4 regions of the Saccharobesus litoralis genome follow, and region 3 is predicted to be linked to each of the others. Evidence: predicted binding sites of a transcription regulator. Region 3 holds the regulator's gene; each other region holds the start of a gene.
What was found. The regulator FliA, encoded in region 3, starts transcription of late flagellar genes. The targets are predictions, from matches to a motif close to CTAAAGNTNNNNNNNNNNNNGCCGATA.
Positions count from the first base shown of each region.

Region 1: the regulator FliA is predicted to act here: its motif matches at 3,740-3,766, upstream of C2869_RS10665 (DUF4760 domain-containing protein).
Region 2: the regulator FliA is predicted to act here: its motif matches at 1,390-1,416, upstream of C2869_RS15810 (flagellin N-terminal helical domain-containing protein).
Region 4: the regulator FliA is predicted to act here: its motif matches at 3,487-3,513, upstream of C2869_RS15825 (flagellin N-terminal helical domain-containing protein).

Region 1 covers NZ_CP026604.1:2,981,819-2,987,797, reverse strand. The annotation lists gene napA (nitrate reductase catalytic subunit NapA) at 1-747, opposite strand, end outside; gene C2869_RS10685 (chaperone NapD) at 765-1,037, opposite strand; gene napF (ferredoxin-type protein NapF) at 1,045-1,545, opposite strand; gene napE (periplasmic nitrate reductase, NapE protein) at 1,589-1,747, opposite strand; gene metK (methionine adenosyltransferase) at 2,090-3,241, shown strand; gene C2869_RS10665 (DUF4760 domain-containing protein) at 4,024-4,929, shown strand; gene C2869_RS10660 (Tex family protein) at 5,192-5,979, opposite strand, start outside.
Region 2 covers NZ_CP026604.1:4,280,358-4,286,336, reverse strand. The annotation lists gene C2869_RS15815 (flagellin N-terminal helical domain-containing protein) at 1-425, shown strand, start outside; gene C2869_RS15810 (flagellin N-terminal helical domain-containing protein) at 1,572-2,402, shown strand; gene C2869_RS15805 (flagellar protein FlaG) at 2,555-3,010, shown strand; gene fliD (flagellar filament capping protein FliD) at 3,027-4,481, shown strand; gene fliS (flagellar export chaperone FliS) at 4,498-4,929, shown strand; gene C2869_RS15790 (hypothetical protein) at 4,926-5,237, shown strand; gene pseB (UDP-N-acetylglucosamine 4,6-dehydratase (inverting)) at 5,387-5,979, shown strand, end outside.
Region 3 covers NZ_CP026604.1:3,749,987-3,755,965, reverse strand. The annotation lists gene C2869_RS13490 (chemotaxis protein CheA) at 1-1,368, opposite strand, end outside; gene C2869_RS13485 (protein phosphatase CheZ) at 1,385-2,128, opposite strand; gene cheY (chemotaxis response regulator CheY) at 2,155-2,538, opposite strand; gene C2869_RS13475 (RNA polymerase sigma factor FliA) at 2,583-3,299, opposite strand; gene C2869_RS13470 (MinD/ParA family protein) at 3,309-4,175, opposite strand; gene flhF (flagellar biosynthesis protein FlhF) at 4,181-5,635, opposite strand; gene flhA (flagellar biosynthesis protein FlhA) at 5,663-5,979, opposite strand, start outside.
Region 4 covers NZ_CP026604.1:4,287,920-4,293,898, reverse strand. The annotation lists gene C2869_RS15835 (efflux RND transporter permease subunit) at 1-692, shown strand, start outside; gene ltrA (group II intron reverse transcriptase/maturase) at 1,087-2,322, opposite strand; gene C2869_RS15825 (flagellin N-terminal helical domain-containing protein) at 3,633-4,463, shown strand; gene C2869_RS15820 (flagellin N-terminal helical domain-containing protein) at 5,889-5,979, shown strand, end outside.

The DNA.
Region 1 (5,979 bases), 770 kb from region 3:
GTGTTCAAAAGTAGAAAGAACATGAACCTTGACATGCGGAGCGCTTAAACGACGATCGGTAATACGAGTCCATAAAATAGGATGCATTTCTGCCATGTTTGAACCCCACAGCACCATGGCATCTGTTGCTTCAATGTCGTCATAGCAACCCATAGGTTCATCGATACCAAAGGTACGCATAAAACCACCAACAGCTGATGCCATACAATGACGAGCATTGGGATCAATATTATTTGATAAAAAACCCGCCTTATACAATTTAGCGGCGGCATAGCCCTCCATCACTGTCCATTGACCTGAACCAAACATGCCGATGGCTGTTGGGCCAGAATCACGTAAGGCTTTTTTGGCTTTTTGTTCCATAATGTCAAAAGCTTCTTGCCAACTGACGGGTTCAAAATCACCATTTTTGTCAAATTTACCGTTTTTCTTACGTAATAATGGCGTGGTTAAACGGTCTTTACCGTACATAATTTTAGATAAAAAGTAGCCTTTAACGCAGTTTAAGCCTTTATTAACCGGTGATTTGATATCACCATGAGTGGCTACAACTTTACCGTCCATAACACCTACGTTTACGCTACAGCCCGTTCCACAAAAACGACAAGGGGCTTTATCCCATTTTAGTTTGGTAAATTCACTACTTGTAATTAAGTTACTGGCTTTTGCGGGTACCGCGACACCGGCAACGCCCGCCGCGGCAGCTACCGCATTGGCTTTGATAAATTCTCGGCGATTGATAGTCATATTATTCCCCAGTGAAATTAAACTTGTTCTGTTAAAAATTGGTGGTATACCGGCGCCAAAGTCAAAATGGCGCTATCTTGTTTGATGTCATCAATGGTTTTACCAATGCGATTTTGACTATCAGCTTCAATCGTAAAAACAATTTTGCCTTCATCACTTACCGCGTGAATTTCGCTGCCGGCTTGGCTTAAAATGCTGTTTTGCACCTTTTGAATTTGTGCCGGTATCGCCTGAGCAACAAAACTGGCTACGTGGTACTCGGGCTGGCTCGCTTCTTGTACTGCGGACATAGCTCATTTACTCCGTGGTAGAGGGTTGAGTTAGATTAAAGTCGATTGATTGCTGCGGGCACGACTCAATACAAGCGCCGCATTGACTGCAATCGGTCAGGTTTATTTCAGGTTTAGGAATAGCTGAATCGATATAACGAAAGTGAATGGCCCTGGAATCACACGCGTCTCGACAGCTTTGACAATAAATATCATGACTGGCAAAGCATTTATCGTTGATTTGAATATTGGCAGACCAGGGTTTTTGGCTCTTGTCATCAACAAACATGGCCTTGCTGCAAACGGCAACGCATTTTTGACAAAATGTACACTCTGCAGTTGAAAAATCAGCTTGTGGCCAGCCTTGTTTATCACGCTTTAAAAGCTGAGTTTCACACGCTGCAATACAATCACCACATTGATCACATAAATTGAAAAATGTTTGCTCATCTTTCAACCAAGGTAAACGCATGGCTGGCTGCCAATGACGCTTACCGGTTAAAAATCCGCGACGGCTACGATTAATCATGCGGGTTAGACCTTGCCATTCCTAAAATAGTCATCCACCAGACTTATGCGCCTGGAGGACCAAATAACAGTTGGCTAATCCACACCATAAACCCATAGCCACCAACAATAATGATGGACAAAATGGGGGCGAGAAAAATAGTCAAAAACAGAAAGGTATTTCTTTCTCGGCTCTTCAACTCTGAAGTTTGTTCTTGGTTCATAGATCACCTATCTAGCTTCTTTGCTGGTGATCAAATTAACAACTCTTAAAAAAGGAACTTTGCGTGAGATCAATTTTTGGCCAGCGACTTGAATAGAGTCAGCGTTAAGCTCAATTGATCTGATCTACATCAAGTTTTACCGCGTATCGTCGATAGCAAACTAGGCTTAGACGTTTTCACATAAAGACGTTTAGACGTCTAGACGTAAAAACTTGCAAATTAATTTAAAATGAATACACTGTGCGCACTTTGTCGATGGCTAAAAAACCATCGAAATAACCGACTTATCCAGTCAACTACTTGTTAGTTTGCTAAAGACTGCTAAACCAAGAGGATAAAGCCATGGCTAAACATCTATTTACTTCAGAATCAGTTTCTGAAGGCCATCCGGATAAAATTGCTGATCAGATCTCTGATGCCGTATTAGACGCCATCTTAGAGCAAGACCCAAAGGCTCGTGTTGCTTGTGAAACTTATGTTAAAACCGGCATGGTCATGGTAGGTGGTGAAGTAACCACTTCTGCATGGGTAGACATTGAAGAACTCACCCGTAAAACCGTGCGCGAAATTGGTTACGTTCATTCCGACATGGGCTTTGATGCTGACTCTTGTGCCATTCTAAACACCATTGGTAAGCAATCACCTGATATTAATCAAGGTGTTGACCGTTCTCGTCCAGAAGACCAAGGTGCCGGCGACCAAGGTTTAATGTTTGGTTATGCATCGAACGAAACTGACGTGTTAATGCCTGCTCCTATTACTTACTCTCACCGTTTGGTTAAACGCCAAGCAGAAGTACGTAAAAACGGTACTCTTCCTTGGTTGCGCCCTGACGCTAAATCACAAGTTACCTTTGCTTATGAAAATGGCGTAATCACAGGTATTGATGCGGTAGTTTTATCAACCCAGCACTGTGACAGTATTTCTACACCTGACTTACGCGAAGCCGTAATGGAAGAAATCATCAAGCCTGTGTTACCAGCAGAATGGTTAAATGCTGAAACCCAATTCCATATTAACCCGACCGGCCGTTTTGTTATTGGTGGTCCTATGGGTGACTGCGGATTAACTGGCCGTAAAATCATTGTAGATACTTATGGCGGTATGGCACGTCACGGCGGTGGCGCTTTCTCTGGTAAAGATCCATCTAAAGTTGACCGCTCTGCAGCTTATGCGGGACGCTACGTAGCCAAAAATATTGTTGCGGCAGGTTTAGCTGACCGTTGTGAAATTCAAGTGTCTTACGCGATTGGCGTTGCAGAACCAACCTCGATCAGTGTTGAAACATTCGGTACTGGTAAAATTGCCGAAGACAAGTTAACGGATATCGTGCGCGCTAATTTCGATTTACGCCCGTATGGTATTTTAACCATGTTAGATTTAGAGCGTCCTATCTACCAAGCTACTGCTGCTTACGGTCATTTTGGTCGCGAAGAATTTCCATGGGAAAAAACCGACAAAGTTGATGCATTAAAAGCAGCTGCTGGTCTGTAATAGGCTCAAATTTAGCTTTAGTAAATGTTAGTTAGCCTAACAAATTGATTAGGCTAACATTTTAAACTTAACAACTACCCCTACCTCATAACCCAAGCGCCTCTCGTTCAATTGAGCAAAGTACCACTCCCTCATTGCCACTATGGCTTTCTACTTTAGCTACTAATTTGAGACTCCATCAATTCACGTTTTCATTCTAACTTGGATTAAAATAGGATCCACACCCAGAGGACGTGGTTTTAATTTTTAATAAAATCTTATTCGTAAACATTTAAAGACAGTTTAAACACTTTAAAATACGTTTAAATACATTAATCGCAGTGTAATTGTTGACGAACTAGTTATTGTTGCGGTAAATTTAGATCAAAGTTAATTTCTACTCTGTAGCAAGAACTGATATTAATAACTGTCATTTAAGCGCAATTAAACTACGCTTAAATGTACTAAGAGTATATTCAATAATATTTATGCCGCTCAAATAAATTGCAGGGCTGATATATAAAGTTATATACTCTCGCGCCGATAGCCTATAATAGGTGAGGTAATCTAAATTCGTAAAGCTTACGTATAAATAAGTTATACGAATGTATTTTAAGGAGATTGTTATGAAAAATATATATTTAAACAAAGCCATTAATGGGACTGCTCTAAGTCCTTCTATTGACGAAGGCTATTTAGACACTCCTTTACAAGATGGATATCTTGACTAATATCCATTCACACTTAAGTACTAAGCCTCCTGTTGGAGGCTTTTTGGTTTTTGGGATACTGCGAGTAACACAATGGAAGATCATTACACAATATCGGATACCATTAATTCCATCATTAAACGCGAAGCAAACTTTTTCAACTACACATCAATAGCAATAAGTTTATTAATAGCTACTTTTGCATGTGGTGCGAATGGGCATTCTGAAGGGTTCTATGCTGATAATAAATTGATATTTTGGATAGCTTCTTATTTATTCTTCTTTATAGGAGTGTTTGTTCCTCTTAATAAAGCAAAATTTTTACCTTATGGTAAACGTTTTTTTTGGGGTGGTTTTGGTGTTCTAGGGTTAGCACTTTTATTCTTAGTAGTAGCTATTTGGCAAAGTGCAATCCCTCAAGGTGGTGCATCAAAAATGAATTCAGAGGCAATAGACCTGCTTGGTTATACATCAGCAGGTGCTCTTGTGATATTAGGGTGGTTCGTCCAGCATCAATTGACTAGGCAACACAACAAGACCAATCACTCTCTAAATGTGTTATTGCAAATGCGCGTTTCGGAAGAATTTCAAGAGCAAACTCGCTTAGCCAATAGGTATTATCCTAGTAGAAGCCATACAACAATAAGCAAGGAAGACGTCGAAACATATCACTCAAGTAATACAGTCTTAAGCAATACCGACTTAACTGATACACAAAAAAAAATTCAAAGTATATCTGCTCACTCTTACTTACTTAACTACTATGAATTTCTAGCTTATGGCATAAAATCAGGTGTATTGGATGAGGAGTTGTTGTTTCAAACAATTGGGGCTGTTGTTATTGGTCACTACCAAAGAGCTGAGCAAATAGTTTCCTATGCTAGAAACAAATCAAAGAAAACTTTTTCAAATCTCGTTGAACTGGAAGAACGATGGAAAGAACGCCGAGACTTTGATTGCCTTCAGCTTGATAAAAAACAAAAAAACAAAAGGGGCTAGTAGCCAATATTGTTCAGGCTTGAGGGGGAATTACTTCTATCGTCAATTATACACTAATTAAATGAGTCAAAGGACAGCCAAATAGTGTAATTCATAGCTAACTAAAATTTTATAGATTGTGCTCAGAAATCGGTATTTTTACCCAAACTTCCACCTAAAAAAGATAATATTGATGCAGGTCGAATCGGGTAGTATGAGAGACAAAATATAAGCGGTGTGCGACATCGAGCCACCGCTTATAAAATCAAGGGGATTGAATTAACTACTTTTTAGCCTTAGCAAACGCTTCAGCAAAGGCGTTACCCATAGCACCGCCACCTAGGCTATTACCACCAAAACTCTTCTGACCACCGCCAGATTTACCGCGGTTGTTACCAGCACCACGTTTGGTTTGATTTGGATTACCTTTCGCTTTATTGTCGCTCGCTGTGGCATGAACTTCGTCATTTAAGCGCATAGTAAAACCAATACGCTTACGCGCCACATCCACTTCTGTGACTTTCACTTTAACTATGTCACCCGCTTTAACTACTTTGCGCGGATCATCAATAAAGGTTTCTGACATGGCTGAAATATGTACTAGGCCGTCTTGATGTACGCCGACATCAATAAAAGCCCCAAAGTTGGTCACATTGGTCACCACACCTTCTAACTTCATTCCCACTTTTAGGTCATTAATGGAGTCCACCCCTTCTTTAAAGGTGGCTGTTTTAAACTCAGGGCGCGGATCGCGTCCCGGTTTATCTAACTCTTTAATAATGTCAGTAACCGTCGGCAGACCAAACTTTTCGTCAGTATAGTCAGCCGCTTTTAACGCTTTTAATTTAGTACTGTTGCCGATCAATTCGTTAACCGCGACTTGGTTAGCCTCAACAATTTTCTTAACGACAGGATAGGCTTCTGGATGTACAGACGAGGCATCAAGTGGATTGTCGCCATCAGCAATGCGTAAAAAGCCAGCACATTGTTCAAATGCTTTTGGCCCTAAACGTGTGACTTTTTTCAACTCACTACGATTTTGGAATCGGCCATTACTGTCACGAAATTCAA
Region 2 (5,979 bases), 530 kb from region 3:
TTTTAAGCGGCACATTCTCATCTGCTTTTTTAGTGGGTGCCAATGCAGGTCAAACTATCTCAGTTAATTTATCAACAACGACAGGTGCTAGTTTTGGGGCTTCAGGCTTAGGCGTAGGTACAGTCGATGTTACAACTACTGGTGGAGCTTCTTCAGCGTTAACTGCCCTTGATGCGGCTATCTCTACCATAGGTGCGGCCCGAGCTGAATTAGGTGCACTACAAAACCGTTTTCAATCTACCATCAGAAACTTAACTAATGTTGTTGAGAATGTATCAGGCGCGCGCTCTCGTATTAAAGACACTGATTTTGCAGAAGAAACGGCTAATTTAACGCGTAGCCAAATATTACAGCAAGCCAGCCAAACGGTATTGTCTCAAGCAAATCAACGTCCTCAAGCGGCTTTATCATTATTAGGTGGTTAATTAACCACCTAATACTTGAATTGAAATGCACATTTTTTAAATCAACTAAATAGCGAGTGTAGCACTAGCATTTGGTTGAAGGCCTTGAACAGAATCTGAGTCTTTAAAGTTAGTTGTTCATTGCTACGTTAAGTTTTTATTGGTTAAACGAGCTTGTTGAAACTATTGGTTTTTAAGTTTGTTTAACGACCCTCTTTGAAAATACTCACTCTCTCCAAGTTTGAGTCCTAGCTTGAGGTTATCCAGTAATGGGAAACCTCAAGCCGTTTTCTCTGGCACATTTCCTGCTTAGTATTAGTCCTAGTATTAAATTGAAATATTCACAAGGATATTCAACTGTATCAATAAAAGCAGTTAAAGCTTCCCTCTGTTTTATCTGTTGATTTTTGATATTGGGCATGAGTTATAAACTTTAAATTTAATGCCCACTAGCCGACTAGCAAAAATGATGGTCAAATACCTCAATCCTCACTACCTCCTGGCGTCAGTTTTGCGGGTCGGCTTTACTTTCCAATTTATCGTAGATACGAACATTTATGTTTGCGAGCCTGCAAAAGCCACCTTTGTGGGCGAACATTTATGTTTACGAGCCTGCAAAACCAGCTCTTGTGGGCGAATATTCATGTTTGCGAGCCTGCAAAACCAACTCTTGTGGGCGAACATTTATGTTTGCGAGCCTGCAAAACTAACTCTTGTGGGCGAACATTTATGTTTGCGAGCCTGCAAAACTAACTCTTGTGGGCGAACATTTATGTTTGCGAGCCTGCAAAAGCCATCTTTGTGGGCAAACATTTCTGTTTGCAGAGCCCACAAAACTAAACCCTTGTGACTGACCACAGTATAAAAAGTGGTTAGTTATTTACCTAATCATCATCTTTTTATCAAAAAATAAAATTAAAAAATCATTTAAATTCAATTGTTTAAAAATAATTTGGGTTTTTTTATAAAAAAATCAAAAAAAATCCTAAAGGTTCTTCAGACCTGACCGATAACTATTAACGAGGGGGATACCGATATTTTGAATGATGGTTGAGGGGCCGGATTTCAATTGGTTTAGAGGTGACTCTTACGAGTTAATTAAGGCAAGCTAACTTGCATCAACGTTCTGAGGGGAACAAGCAAGATTAGTTTTCAGGAGATATTATTATGAGTATGTTTGTAAACACTAACGTTTCTTCGTTAAATGCACAGCGTCAATTATTTGATGCAGGTAACAAATTAAACACTTCTTTCGAGCGTTTATCGTCAGGTTTTCGTATTAACCGTGCTGCTGATGATGCAGCCGGTTTGCAAATTACTGATCGTATGACATCGCAATTGCAAGGTTTAAACCAAGCTGTACGTAATGCCAATGACGGTGTGTCAGTTGTGCAAGTTGCAGAAGGTGCATTGCAAGAAACCACAACATCATTACAACGCATTCGTCAGCTTGCGATCCAATCACAAAACGGTATTAATACCTCAGCGGATAGAGCTGCATTGCAACAAGAAGTGACTGCATTAATTTCAGAAATGAGTCGAATCGGTACAGATACTGAATTTGGTGGTACTGCACTTTTGAGTGGCGGTTATTCAGCGGCATTTTTAGTGGGTGCTAACTCAGGTCAAACTATTTCAGTTAACCTTTCATCATCTAATGGTGCTAGTTATGGTGCATCAGGTTTAGGTGTGAGCACAGTTGACATTTCAACGGCAAGTGGCGCATCTTCAGCGTTAACGGCAATTGATACAGCAATTTCGTCAATTGGTACACAACGTGCCGAATTAGGTGCTTTACAAAACCGTTTTCAATCAACAATTCGTAACTTATCGAATGTTATTGAAAATGTATCAGGCGCTCGTTCACAAATTCGTGATACTGACTTTGCTACAGAAACAGCTGAATTAACGCGTAACCAAATTGTACAACAAGCGAGTATTTCAGTATTAAGTCAGGCCAATCAACGTCCTCAAACGGCTTTATCTTTATTAGGTTAATAGTTAGTTGAGTTTATATTTATAAAGGATTAATGCCTTAGTTAACTCAGCTAACTGTCGGTGTGTTTCGTTGTTCAATAGTTTTATCGGACACACCGACGAATACTTTAGTGAGAAAGGCATTTTATTCTTATTTATATTCGGAGGTTGAAATGGAAATTGGATCGCAACAATCTGGAATTAATTTTGCTTATAAACAAGAGCGCGGCCAAGAGCAAGGCAATGCCGCTTTAGATACCGTCAATCAAAAAGCAGTAGAGTTAGACGAAGCGAAAAATTCTAGCGATAATGGCAAAATTATTGAGTTTTCTGATTATGAACAGGCTAAAGTAAACCAGAGCAATGCCGATAATTTAGATATTGAGAGCATTGAATCGGCTTTAGCTGACGTTTCAGCATTTGTACAAACTAAAAATCAAGATTTGAGTTTTAGTTTTGATGATGAAACCAATCGGTCAATTATTAAAGTCACAGATGCGGGTTCTGGTGAAGTTATTAGGCAAATTCCTTCCGAGGAAGTGCTAAAATTATCAGAGCGTATCAAGTCACTCCAATCAGAAATTGGTGAAACCGTTGGATTGGGAGTGTTATTAAATAACGAAGTGTAGGTTGTAGAGGTTCACTATGGGCATTCAGTCGATAGGTGTTGGTTCAGGTTTGGATCTAAATGGTTTGGTTTCGCAGCTGTTAGAAGCTGAGAGTACGCCTAAATACGAGCGTTTAGATAAGCAAGAAGAAGAGCTTGAAGCGCAAATTTCCGGCGTTGGCACCTTGATGGAGAAAATGGACAGCTTCAAAGATGCCATAGATGAACTGAAAAATGACTATAATCTACAAAGCCGTTCTGCGCGTGCATCTCATCCCGATGTAAGTGAAGAAGATGATGGTCCGTTTACAGCAGAAGCCGGTAACAGTGCACTGGAAGGCAAGTATCAAATATCAGTTGAACAACTAGCCGAAGGCAGTCGTATTGTTTCAGCTGATGCTGATACCGCAACCGGTTTTACCAGTACGTCTGATACTGTTGCTAGCGGTGATGACACTCTAACCTTTACTGTCGGCAGCGACACCTTCAATATCGCGGTTACTTCAACTACCACGCTGGCTGAATTAAAAACGGCAATTAATGATGCAACGGACAATTTTGGTGTTACCGCCAGTATTATTGATACAGGTACATCAGCGGGTGCTAAATTAGTACTTAATTCGGACGTAACCGGCGAAGGCAATGATTTAGCATTAACCTCCACCAATGGATTAATGGCTTGGTTAGCCGATGCTAATAGCAATACTGAAAATCAAGCGGCATCTAATGCCAAAGCCGTTATTGATGGCTTAGCGGTGGAAAGTGCCACTAACGAATTTGAAAACGTTATTGAGTACGTATCTTTTGAAGTATCTAAATTATCAGATGTCGATTATCTGGATACGGGCGGTAATCCAGTATACAAAACTTCGACATTGGATGTTGGCCCAGATAAAGATGCACTCGAAAATAAAATTACCGATTTTGTCGACAACTACAACTCTTTAATGGATTCCATCACCACGTTAACCAAATATGGTCAGTCAGAATTAGAAGAAGACGGCGCGTTAGCTGGTGACTTTATGGTGCGCGGTATTCAATCTGGGTTAGCTTCGTTAGTATCGGGTACGGTTGATAATTCATCTTTAGGCACCTTATTTCAGATTGGTGTGTCATTTGACGACGATGGTAAACTGCAAATTTCTGACACCGATGAGTATGGTTTTGGTAGCGGTCAAGATAAATTAGATGAAGCGTTGGATGATTATTTTGATGAAATAGCCACGCTATTTACCGATCCCGACCAAGGTATTGCATCGCAAATGTATGATTATGTTGATCAATACACTCAATACGGTGGGTTATTGCGAGCACGCGAATCGGCGATGAAAGATCAAAAAGAGCTATTGTTTGATCAACGTTTAAGAGTGGATCAACAAATTTCCAACTACGAACAAATTTTACGTGATAAATATATTAGCCTTGATTTAACTGTATCTAAATTACAAAGAACAGGTAACGCATTAAATGCCTCATTAGGCTTGTTAGGATAAGAGGAGACGTTTAAAAATGTATAGAAAAGGTATAAATGCCTATAAAAAAGGCAACTTAAAACAAGAAGTCGCATTGGCAGATCCTCACAAACTAACTTTGATGTTAATGCAAGGCGCATTAGATAAAATTGCTTATGCCAAAGGTTGTATGGAACGCAAAGAGTTTGAAGGTAAAGCTGAACACTTGTCAAAAGCGAATGCCATACTTGTTAATTTGCGCGATACCATAGATTTAGATGCGGGTGGCGAAGTTGGAGATAATTTATTTGCGCTTTACGACTACATGATAGGTCGTTTAACCGATGCCCATATTCAAAATAATTTGCAGATTTTAGAGGAAGTGATTAACCTCATGCTTCCTATTAAAAACGCGTGGGCGCAAATTCCTGAATCGGCCAAACAAGAGGCTTATCAGGCGCAACGCGAGAAACAGCAAGCAGCAGTGTGAGTCAAATTAACTTAAATTTAAAATACACACATTCTTTTCTTATTGATAATGCTAAAGCTATTCAAGCTCTTTTAACAGAGGAAGAGCTTGATGAATCGGAATTGTTAGCTCTAGTGGAAGAACGAGAACAGCTTATCCAGCACTATTTGTCAGAAACACCGCAATCTGAATGGGATAAAGCGTTTTTGCGAGCAGAAGCTGATAACAATACCCTTATTACAAATAAAATAGTCGAACTACAAAAACAAACCGCTAGTCAATTACGAGTGGTTGTTAGAGGTAGAAAAGCGATTAAACAATACCGTTAATGACTTTTAAAGCAAAAATCTTTTCAAAACAGTCGTTTGTAACAGCTTAAACTTGCTTTTCGACTTTCTTACTATGATACTCCTCAAAGTAAACAATTCTTAATCTTAGCCGATAATAAACTTAACAATAGTAAAAGGTTTAATGCGATATGTTTGATAATAAGTCGATTTTGATAACGGGTGGTACAGGTTCATTTGGTAATCGATTTATTAAATATATATTGGATAATTTTGAACCTAAAAAGGTAATTGTTTTTTCGCGAGATGAATTAAAACAATTTGAAATGCAGCAGCAGTTTAAACATTCGGCTATTCGCTATTTTATTGGCAATGTACGTGATAAAGAGCGGATTCTCACCGCAATGCGAGATGTTGATTTTGTGGTACACGCCGCTGCATTAAAGCAAGTTCCCGCCGCTGAATATAACCCCATGGAATGCATCAAAACCAATATTATGGGGGCGCAAAATGTTATTGATGCGGCAATAGAAGCAGGCGTTAAACGAGTTATTGCACTTTCAACAGACAAAGCAGCCAATCCAGTCAACTTGTATGGCGCAACAAAATTAGCATCAGATAAGCTGTTTGTTGCCGCTAACAATATTGCAGGAGCAAAAGGACCACGTTTCTCGGTAGTCAGGTATGGTAATGTGGTTGGTTCTCGTGGTTCGGTTGTCCCGTTTTTCAAGCAGCAATTGGCTGAAGGCCTAGAAAAGTTACCCGTTACTCATCCAGATATGAC
Region 3 (5,979 bases):
CGATATTTCTTTATTTAATGAACGTGCAAGATCACGAACAACACGAGGAAAACGCCCAAACACTTTCTTAATTGGCTGCATTCGGGTCTTCATCACGGCGCCTTGCAAGTCACCGGTTACCACATCTAAATTCGCTATGGCCTTAGACATACGTTCATCAGCTTCATTCGCTAAACTGACTAAACGATTCCTAACCAAAACTAGCTCACCCACCATATTCATGATTTGGTCTAAACGAGAAGTATCGACTCGGACTGTAGTTTCTTGCGCTGGTGCAGCTGGAGCCGGCTTTTTCTTATCAGCCATTTTAGGCTTATCTGGCTCAGGTTTCTTAACTGGCGCTGGTGCACTTGTAACAGGCTTAGGTGCAGCAGGCGTAGGCTCAGGAGCTACTGGAGCCTGTTTAGGTGGTTCTACAGGTTTAGCTGGTTGGCTACTTTTGTCTTTTGGTTTACTATCAGAAACGACGTCAGTGACTGAAGGACCTTTACCTTTACCGTGTAATTCATCAAGTAAGCTTTCAAATTCATCATCCGTAATTTCGTCACTTGAAACAGACGATGGCGCTTGTACTGGTTTAGGACTTGTTTCAACCGGTGTGGCTGCAACATTAGCTTCTGCGACTCCGAATTGGCCTTTACCATGCAATTCATCAAGTAAGGCTTCAAACTCATCGTCGGTAATATCTTCGTCACTACCACCAACGTCCATCGATATTGCGGAAGGTGGTGCGCTTGGCGTTGGCGCTGAAGTCGAGGTTGTCTCTACTGACGATGTAACTGAGGGACCACGCCCTGAACCATGCAGTTCATCAAGCAAGGCTTCAAATTCATCATCTGTGATTTCATCTATACTACCGCCATCTTCAACACTGCTACCTGGCAGGTCGAAAATCTCAGGTTCATTACTAACAATGGGAGAAGGTTCTGGTTCTACTGGAGCGGCGACAGGCTCAGGTGCGGCGACGCTTTCAGCGCCTTCAGGTTCAGACAATCGATGCAATGCCTCAAGTAGCTCAGGATCGGCAGGGTCAGGTTCTTCACGAGCCTTAACTAATGCAAACATTTCATTAATAGTATCTAACGCTTGTAAAATAACATCCATCAACTCAGGAGTTACTGAACGTTGACCATTTCTTAAAATGTCGAACACATTTTCTGCACCGTGGCAGGCATCAACCAAAGTTGTTAATGCTAAAAAGCCTGCTCCACCTTTTACAGTGTGAAAGCCACGAAATATTGCATTTAATAAATCTGCGTCTTCAGGGTTGTTTTCCAACTCAACGAGTTGTTCAGAAAGTAATTCGAGTATCTCCCCTGCCTCGACAAGAAAATCTTGCAATATATCTTCGTCTGCATCAAAGGCCATGAAACCTTCCTTCTTATTAGAAACCTAAACTTGACAGCAAGTCATCAACATCATCTTGGCCAGATACTACATCAGTGCGCTCTTCAGCGTTGACAATTGGCCCTTCTGCGGATTCATCCAGACCTGATATCGTCTCGGCTTGTTCTTCTTGTGATTCAACAGGCGTCCCGAATACAGTTAGTAAATGAACTAAGTTTTCTTCTACTTCGCGCACCAAATCAATAACGCGTCGTATAACTTGACCCGTTAGATCTTGGAAATCTTGAGCCATCAAGACATCATTTAATTGGCTGCGAAGTAAATCAGAGTCACTATCCGCTTTTTTGAGTATGTCATCGACCGAATAACATAACTCTTTAAATTCTTCCAAGCTGATTTGGCGGTTCATGAGTTTAGACCACGTAGGAATAACCGCTTTAATATGCTCGTTTAATTGATCGGCAACTGGGATACTGGCTTCAACTGCATCCATCGTCCGGTTTGCAGCCGACTCAGTCATTTCAATGACGTATGCCAAACGATTTTGCGCATCAGGAATGTCCTCGTTGGCTAAATTAGCGATACGAGAATCAAGTTGAAAATCCTGTAGGGAGTTGTGTAGCTGGCGCGTGAGTTTACCCACTTCAGCAAACAGCTCTTCAGAAGCTGCTTTCGAACTTTCTTCAACAATTGCATTAGCTTGCTCAATATCACCACTTTCCAATAGAGCAACAAGCTGTTTTGCGGTGTCTAAGTCCACATAAGGCGTAACTGAACTCAAAGTTTAATCTCCAATAGTAGTGAAAACTAACCTAAGCGTTCGAATACTTTTTCTAGCTTTTCCTTAAGCGTAGCTGCAGTGAATGGCTTAACAATATAACCGTTAACCCCTGCTTGCGCCGCCGCTATAATTTGTTCCTTTTTGGCTTCAGCTGTCACCATCAATACCGGAATATGCTTTAAGCGCTCATCGGCTCGAATCGCTCTAAGCAAATCAATACCTTGCATACCAGGCATGTTCCAATCGGTTACAACAAACTCAAAGTCTCCGTTTTGCAACATAGGTAATGCCGTTGCACCATCATCAGCTTCCTGAACATTTGTGAAGCCAAGATCGCGAAGCAAGTTTTTTATAATGCGTCTCATTGTAGAGAAGTCGTCTACAACAAGCACTTTCATATTTGTATTCAAAGCATTCTCCAATTAAGGTAATTTGCTACGTAAAAATTTTGTTCTTATGATTGCCATGATGACATACGACCTTTCAGTCTATGCATGGCTTGGCTATGTATTTGACTAACTCGCGATTCACTCACGTTTAATACAGCACCAATTTCTTTTAGGTTTAATTCTTCATCATAGTATAACGATAAAGTTAATGCCTCTCTCTCAGGCAAAGTTTTAATCGCTGCAGCCAGAGAATCTTGAAACGCCCCATGCTCAATCTCACCGTATGGCTCATCATCAGCGTCTTCGGAACCACCTAAAACATCTTCTGTGACGCCAAGGTCTTCGATACCAATAATTTTCCCACTACTCACATCGTTAAGCATTTGGTGATATTCGTCAAGTCCAACTTGTAACTTCTCTGCAACATCTGAGTCACGAGCATCTCGACCTGTTTCTTTTTCAACCTGAGCAATAGCATCTGCTATCATTCTGCTGTTTTTATGTACTGAGCGAGGCGCCCAATCACCACGACGAATTTCGTCTAACATTGCTCCACGGATACGAATACCAGCAAATGTTTCAAAACTTGCACCTTTAGTGGCGTCAAAGTTCCTTGCTGCTTCTAACAAGCCAATCATTCCTGATTGGATTAGATCGTCAACAATCACGCTTGCAGGTAACCTTGCCATCATATGATGAGCAATTCTCTTAACTAAACCTGCATGTTGCTCAACTAAAACTTGCTTTTGATCAACCGTTTGATATGCCGCAGCCTTGTTCACGTAAATACCCTATGCTTCTGGTAATATCAGCTGTTCAATAAAAAATTCTAAATGCCCACCAGCTGTATCTGGAACAGGCCAAGTAGATGCTCTTGTCGCCAACGTTTTAAAAGCAATAGCGGCTGGTGACTTAGGAAATGCTTCTACAATTGTTTTTTGCTTACGTACTGATTTTCTTACATTTTCATCAAAAGGAATGATAGCCACCAATTCGATAGCTACATCAAGAAAGCGATCAGTCACTTTGGAGAGCTTAGCAAACAATTCTTGCCCCTCACGCAGCGAGCGTACCATGTTTGCCACAACTTTAAAACGAAACAAACCATATTCTCGATTTAACACTTTAATCAACGCATAAGCATCCGTTATTGAAGTTGGTTCATCACACACCACAACCAAAACATCCTGAGCAGCGCGAGAAAAACTCAAAACCATATCTGAAATACCGGCTGCTGTATCAACAATCAACACGTCAAACTGTTGCTCTAATTCGCTAAACGCGCGGATAAGACCGGCATGCTCATTAGGGGTCAACTCAACCATATTTTTTGTACCGGACGTTGCTGGCACTATTGTGATGCCATGTGGCCCTTTTACTAAAATATCTTGTAGTTCACATTCACCGGCTAATAAGTGAGACAAGTTTTTATGTACTCGCAATCCCAACATAACGTCAAGATTTGCAAGTCCTAAATCCGCATCAAATACTAATACTCGCTTACCTTTTTGCGCTAGAGAAATCGCTAAGTTAAGAGATACATTACTCTTACCTACGCCTCCCTTACCACCGGTAACGGCGATTACTTTCACTTTATCTTCACTTTTCATTTTTCGTAGGCCATTTGCCTGATCGCCTAACTGGTTAATATTATTCATAAATTCTATTTATATATAGGCTGTAAGCTGTCGTCTGTAAACCAATTTGATTGAGAAATATTTCGTTCGCTCATTAATTGAGCTGCTTTTTCTACTAAATAAGCAGATTCTGCTACTCTAATGTCCTCTGGAACTCGCTGTCCTTCGCTTAAATATGCAACGGGTAATGCATTTTGAATAGCAACACTGATAATTTCACCTAGGCTGGTACATTCATCCACTTTTGTGAAAATACACCCAGTAATCGGAATTTGTTTGAATCTTTCTATTGCGTCCTGCATCACTCTTCTTTGTGCCGTAGATTGCAGAACCAAATAACTGCGAATTTTTATTTGATTGGCATTCATCAACGTTTCTAAATGTTCAGCCAGTCTCATGTCTCGCTGACCTACACCAGCGGTATCAATCAAAACTAATTTTTTATTGCGTAATTGATGCAAAGTTTCACTTAATTCGGCCTGGCTTTGCACGACTTTGCATGGACACCCTAAAATTTTAGCATAGGTTTGTAACTGTTCATGCGCGCCGATTCTAAAGGTATCTGTTGTTACCATGGCGACTTGGTCGCTACCATGCAATTGAGCAAAATGAGCGGCTAACTTAGCAATAGTGGTTGTTTTACCAACGCCTGTTGGGCCTAATAACGCAACAAATCCGCCACGACGCAGAATGTCATTATTAGTCACATTAATTTGGCCGGACAGCAGCTCTAAAGCGTTATCCCATGCTTCTGCTTGACTTAGCTCTTCTGGAATAAAACTGGCCACTTGGTCGGACACATCGTTAGACACGCCCATTTTATTTAATCGGTCAACCAAGTAAGCTCGCACAGGTTCGCGACGAGCCATTTCTTGCCACATAAGACCTGATACCTGATGTTCCATCAATTTTCGAATTTCAGCCATTTCTTGTTTCATCGCCTGCAGTTCGGTGTTTTCTACTGACGAAGATGGCTCATTCGGCGCACTATTGACAATTTGCTTCTTGGCAAACTGTGCTAAATGCTCTGCTTGTTGCGCTTGCTGCATAGAGCTGGGAGCGGGCGATGGGCTTGGAGATGGATTTTGTAAACCTTTGTGTAACTTCTCATGTTGACGTTGTAACAAGGACTTCAGTGAATCTGCTACTTGATTGTCGTTGAGATCTTGCTCTTGAGCAAAGTGACTATTAATACGACTCTCAACTTGATTTTCAAAAGACGGGGTTTGACGAATATTTGACGTCATAAAATTGGCGCCAGAATACTGTGGCGCACTAGATGTCGGATTATTGACGCTGGGTGTCGATTCTACCTTGCGCGGTGGCACTTTCGCATCAGTTTCTTCATCAACTGCAGCGACAATTTCTATGCCATCTGCGGTCTTAGTGTTTGACATGATCACAGCGTCGGCGCCTAGTTCATTCTTGACTTCCAACAAAGCTGTGCGCATGTCCTTTGCGACAAATCGTTTAATTTTCACTACCTACCCCTTTCGTCAAGTATTTGACTACTGGCCTACCGAGTTAACGATGCGGATCTGCTTGTCGTCAGGGATCTCTTGATATGACAGTACGTGTAATCCAGGAACCGTATTTTTCGTAAATCGCGCAAGTACCGAGCGTAATACGCCAGAGGTCAATAATACCGCGGGTTCGCCATTCATTTCTTGCTGCTGACTAGCATCTATTAACGCGGTTTGAATACGTTCTGCTAAGCCAGGTTCAATACCCGCACCTTCAGCACCTGCTGTTTGCATAGAATTATGCAACATTTGTTCCAGCTCAGGTGCGAACGTGATGACAGGTAAATCTGGCAACTCTTGAC
Region 4 (5,979 bases), 540 kb from region 3:
AATATGTTGGTGAAGACCAAGCTGCGCTAATGCAAGATATACAGAAGAATTTTGTACCAGAGTGGAAGTTACGTCATCCTAACGTTGATTATGGGCGCGGCGAACGCAGTAAAGATGAGAGTAATTTCAAACAAACTGTTATTTTGCTAGAAGGCTTAGCATTAATGGTGGCTTATATGCTGATGGCCATTGCGTTTCGCTCGTACGTGCAACCTTTCTTAATTATGTCAGCCATTCCATTTGGTTTTTTAGGTGCGCTAATTGGTCACTATATTCATGACACAGCATACGGTATGTTTTCTATGTTAGGGATCTTGGCCGCGTCAGGCGTTGTGATAAACGATAACCTAGTTTTAGTGGACGCCATTAACCGTTTTCGACAACAAGGGCTTGATGCCAAAGAGGCGGTGATGAAAGCCTGTAGGCTTAGGTTTAGGCCAATAGTCTTAACCTCGTTAACGACCTTTATTGGTTTAATGCCAATGCTGTCAGCACAAAGTGTACAGGCTCAATTTTTAATTCCTATGGTGGTGTCTTTAGCTTATGGTGTTCTGGCCGCGACTATTGTGACTTTAATTTTTGTGCCTTGCTTGTATTGGAGTTGTGGCGAATTAAATCAAAAATGGCAAAACTATAAAGCGAAAGTGAATAATCAAGAAAACCAAGCTAACCAAGATACCTCTCAGGCCTAGTTGTAGGCGAACATTTATGTTTGCTTAGCCTGCAAGTCAAACCTTGTCGGTGAACATTCATGTTTGCATAGCCTGCAAACCAAACCTCGTGGGCGAACATTTATGTTTACACAGCCTGCAAAGCAAACCCTTGTGGGCGAACATTTATGTTTGCAAAGCCTGCAAGTCAAACTTTGTGAGCTAACATTTATGTTTGCACAGCCTGCAAGTCAAACTTTGTGAGCGAACATTTATGTTTGCACAGCCTGCAAACCAAACTTTGTGGGCGAACATTTATGTTTGCACAGCCTGCAAGTCAAACTTTGGTCGAGTAGGCCGAGGGAGCTTCCCCCTCAGCCTCTCACAGATCCGTACGTGAACCTCTCAATTCATACGGCTCCTCTCGTTTCACCATTTACGGCCTGCAACCAAATTGCCAATGAGAAAATAGATACGGTTGTGTATTACACACCCTTTGCATCCATTTTCTTGCTCTTTGGTAACTGAATTTCAGCCGTTTGTATTTCTTCTTCGCCCATTTCAACAATTTAAGGTTTATCCAAGACATAAGTGGCCTTAATGCTGTTTTCCAAAACCGACTGAAGTAATTTATCCACCCGCTTATCATCGGATTAAGCTTATACGCCAACTCTTGTATCGTTAACCCCGTTTGCTTATGTAGCTTGAGCGCTTTAACTTTCTCTCTAATTTTCTGTTTCGCTTTAGGGCTAATAGCAGGTGTAAAGCCAACAAACATGCGACCCCACCGATTCCTTACTAACCTTGGCCTGAAACAGTAACTAAGAAAATCAAAGCTAATGACTTCATGTGCTTCTTGTCTACCTTCATCAAAGCAGTAAACCAGTTTAGTTTTCTCTGGATGACATTCTAGACAACAATCTAACATGCGTTGCTCAATAGCTTGCTTTAACGCCTTTGCTTCTTGCTCACTACGACAGTGAACCACTGCATCATCCGCATAGCGTGCAAATTGAACATGTGGATGTTCTCTTCGCAACCATTTGTCGAATGCGTAGTGTAAAAACAAATTGGCTAGCAATGGGCTTATCACGCCTCCTTGTGGTGTTCCTTTCGTTCGCTCTATTATCTGACCATCCGAGGTTTCCATTGGCGCTTTAAGCCAACGTTCGATATAGAGTAATACCCATGGGTTATTGGTATGTTTGCGTAACGCTTTGCCCAATAACACCCAGTCCAAGTTATCAAAGAAGCCTTTGATATCTAAATCAATCACCCAGTCGTATCGCCAACACCGCTGGCGCGTTATCGCTAATGCATCATGTGCACTGCGATTAGGTCTGTAACCATAAGAATCATTATCGAATACCGATTCTAATTCAGGCTCCAACTCCATCTTGACGACCATCTGTGCAACTCGGTCTGATACCGTGGGTATGCCTAGTACTCGAACGCCCTTATCCTTAGGGATTTCGACACGCTTCACCGTCGGTGGAAAATAGCTGCCCGATGACATTCGATTCCATATCTTGTACAGGTTCTTCTTCAAGTCCTGTTCAAAATCACTCATCGATTGCTCATCAATTCCTGCCGCTCCACCGTTGGCTCTTACACGTAACCAGGCTTCATAAACTGTCCATTTCGAAATACTAAATGGTTTTGCTGAATTCAATCATTCCTCCTGCTGCAGCAGTTGATGAAAGTTTCATTTAAAACGAGGCAATCCCTTCGCTAGATAACCATTACAGCTATCATCATCACTACTACGAATTGCTCCGCCCCAGTGCTTTGCATTCAGACTTGGCTCTCATGGGGTTTCCATTCGAGGATATCTGTTAACATCAAAACGACTGGTTCTTACGTTCCATATAAAACCCCGAGTTAAATTCACGTCAGCTCTTTGCCGGCTCCCGCTTAGTTGGTAATCAGGTTGCCTCTAAGCTCTTCCCAAACTCCACCCAGTAGCTTGGTTTCGGGATGCAACGGTTAAATATTTCGACACCTACGCTGTTCGTCTCTTTAACTCACACCTGACAAATCATTGTGTTTGCCTTTCCCTTATCGCTCACGACAGTGACTCTTAACCAATGCCGCATAAGGTGGTTTCCACCTGCACCTGAATGCCGATGGGATGGGCCAAACCATCATGTTTTATATAGTTGCGTTACCTTCCAGCCTTCCTTGTACTGTTGGTAACTCGTAACACACTGGGCGAACATTTATGTTTCACAGCCTGCAAAGCAAACCCTTGTGGGCGAACATTTATGTTTGCAAAGCCTGCAAGTCAAACCTTGTGAGCTAACATTTATGTTTGCAGAGCCGATTAATCATTGCCTATCTGATCATGACAAGAACTACTGAATAAGTATCTACTCAGCGTAATGTGTTTTACGCGCCTTTGTATTGGTAATTACTTCGTCTTTGCCGTGCCTACAGGACGTAGGTACTTAGGTTTCGTCTGGAACAAGAAACCTGCGAATGCGGTAATCTAGTGACTTTGTTTAGTAAACGTGAGCTCCGTTTACTTTAATAAAGGCGCTGGATACCTGAATACTCAGGTATGACGGTAATTTTTTATACCAGCGGAAGAAATTCAATTCTATTTATAAACACGCTGAGTAGTTACCTGAATAATAAACAAATTTTATTCACGCAAAACAATCAGCTGCCGATAAACAATTAAGTCTAAAGTTTTAATTTCTTAGTCTGACTCGACAAAATTAAACAAACTTTAGGCTTTTGTTTGGTTTTATTTGATTCGCTTTACACTCGTCAGTATAGCCTTAATCTTTAGCATTAAAATTAATAAAAAGACTAAAAAAACTCAACTAATTAGCTAAAGGATTTTTTTTAAACTCCGATAATTTAAGTGCAAAGAGGAATTGCATACAAAAATACAAGGTTTATTAAAAAACTAAAATAAGCACGCTATTTATATAGTTAATGTAAGTAGAAGTGCGCTTTAATTAGGAGAGTAAAATTATGGCTATGTTTGTAAACACAAATGTATCTTCGCTTAATGCCCAACGTCAATTAATGGGCTCAGGCAATTCATTAAGTACATCTTTTGAACGTTTATCGTCAGGTTTTCGTATCAACCGAGCATCAGATGATGCTGCTGGTTTGCAAATTACCGACCGTATGACCTCGCAGATACAAGGTTTAAACCAAGCGGTAAGAAACGCCAATGATGCGATTTCTTTAGCGCAAACTGCTGAAGGTGCGATGCAAGAAACAACAACCTCATTGCAGCGTATTCGTCAGTTAGCCATTCAGTCGCAAAATGGTATCAATACTTCTGCTGACCGAGCTGCCTTACAACAAGAAGTCACCGCGTTAGTTAGCGAATTAAGCCGAATTGCAACAGACACTCAGTTTGGTGGCGTAAACATTCTTAGTGGTACTTTTTCCTCTGCTTTTTTAGTGGGGGCTAATGCAGGTCAAACTATCTCTGTTAATTTATCATCTGCGACCGGTGCTAGCTTTGGGGCTTCAGGTTTAGGTGTTGGTACTGTTGACGTAACAACGACAACCGGAGCATCAGCTGCCTTAGCCGCGATTGATACGGCAATTTCCACCATAGGGGCAACTCGAGCTGAGCTAGGTGCTGTACAAAACCGCTTTCAGTCAACTATTCGAAACTTATCCAATGTTGTTGAAAATGTTTCAGGCGCTCGCTCGCGAATTAAAGATACCGATTTTGCGACAGAGACAGCCGAGTTAACTCGTAACCAAATATTACAACAAGCAAGCCAAACTGTATTGTCGCAGGCTAACCAGCGACCACAAGCGGCTTTATCATTACTTGGTTAATAAAAAAGTTTAAGCGGTGATTAAAACACCGCTGCTTTTTAAGCCAGATTTTTTAAGTCAGATGATCAGCAATATTTTCTTTATGGTTATCACTTAATGATGAGTTCAATGATCAATTTATTTTTTTAACAGCAAGTTATATGCACAAGTTAGGATTTTTTTAATTCGATTTTGATTGGTTGACGTTTTTCAGTGTAGGTCGGTTTATATGCCGATGGGTACGCGAGTCACAATGGTTTAAATATTGGCCTGAAGGTGACCTACAAGAGGTTCAATGGATCATTTTTACTGAAAAGGTACTAGCTGAATGGATCTTAGTTGTTATGTGGAACAGAGCGCATTTCTTTACGGCTAAATATAGCTATTAGGGCAAGCGCAAGTAAATATCTGAAATGCTGACTCGTTGGTAGTTTTTTAGTGCTCCAGCTAGTGTCAGAGTATAGCTAACAATCATTAACGAGCTTGATAGACGCTGTTTAATTGTGCTGAGTGGGTAAAGCTTGTTTATACGAATAGGGTGGTTGCGTGATTTTGATTGGAAACAGAAAACATAACAGATTTTAGCATACGGCTTTTTATTTTGCTGTAGGACCAAGGCTATGAGCTGTAAGTTAACTGTTTTCACATGATCACTCGCTGAGCACTTGGTATAAAAACAAGGCTTTAAAACCTGTCTTATGTTTAATTTACCTGTGTGAGGGTGTTAATTAACACCGGGTGATGATTGACGTTTGGTGGTTGTGGCTTGCCTTATTCAGCGTAAAAAATAGATAAATTGATCGGAATAAAGACATTAAGTAGAGATACAGCGTTGTTGGTTTGTGATTGAAAACTTAGGACTGTGACGTGACCGTAACAAATAGTTTGAGAACTTCGATAGCGAATGGAATCGAATCTTATAAATAGGAGCTAGTTTCGAAGATGCAATTGTTTCGGCCAGACTTGAAAACACAAGACCTAAAACAATCAATGACGACTAACAGGGGCGAGGTCAGGATGAAGCATGCTGACTGAGATTATTGCTGATTGAAACAGGAGATGCTTTACCAAAAAGCTGGCTTTAAACACTTTAAATAGTGCTGTTTATACCCGTTTCGCTCAATCTCTCCTAAGTAGGGCGTTTGGCCGAAAGAATTTTCTTTCGGTCTTTTTACCTCGTTGTTAAATAACAGTTTTTTTCTGTTATCATTTCTATTTATTGATTTAAAATATATATTGGTGTTTAGTGTTTATACATTTTATTTAATTTGTATTTTTAAGTTAAAAATATTTAATTTAATTTCTAAAGTAATTTCATTGATGTCCGATAAATAGATAGAGACAGATATAAAACGTTTATTAAACGATAGTTTGTTTCATTTAGCTCATAAACATCTCTATTTTTGATTTGTTTGTGTTATTAATATATCTATAGGAGTGAGAACTATGGCTATGTTCGTAAACACCAACGTGTCTTCGTTAAATGCGCAAAGACAGTTATCGAACTCAGGCAATAATTTAAGTGTTTCTTTTGAGC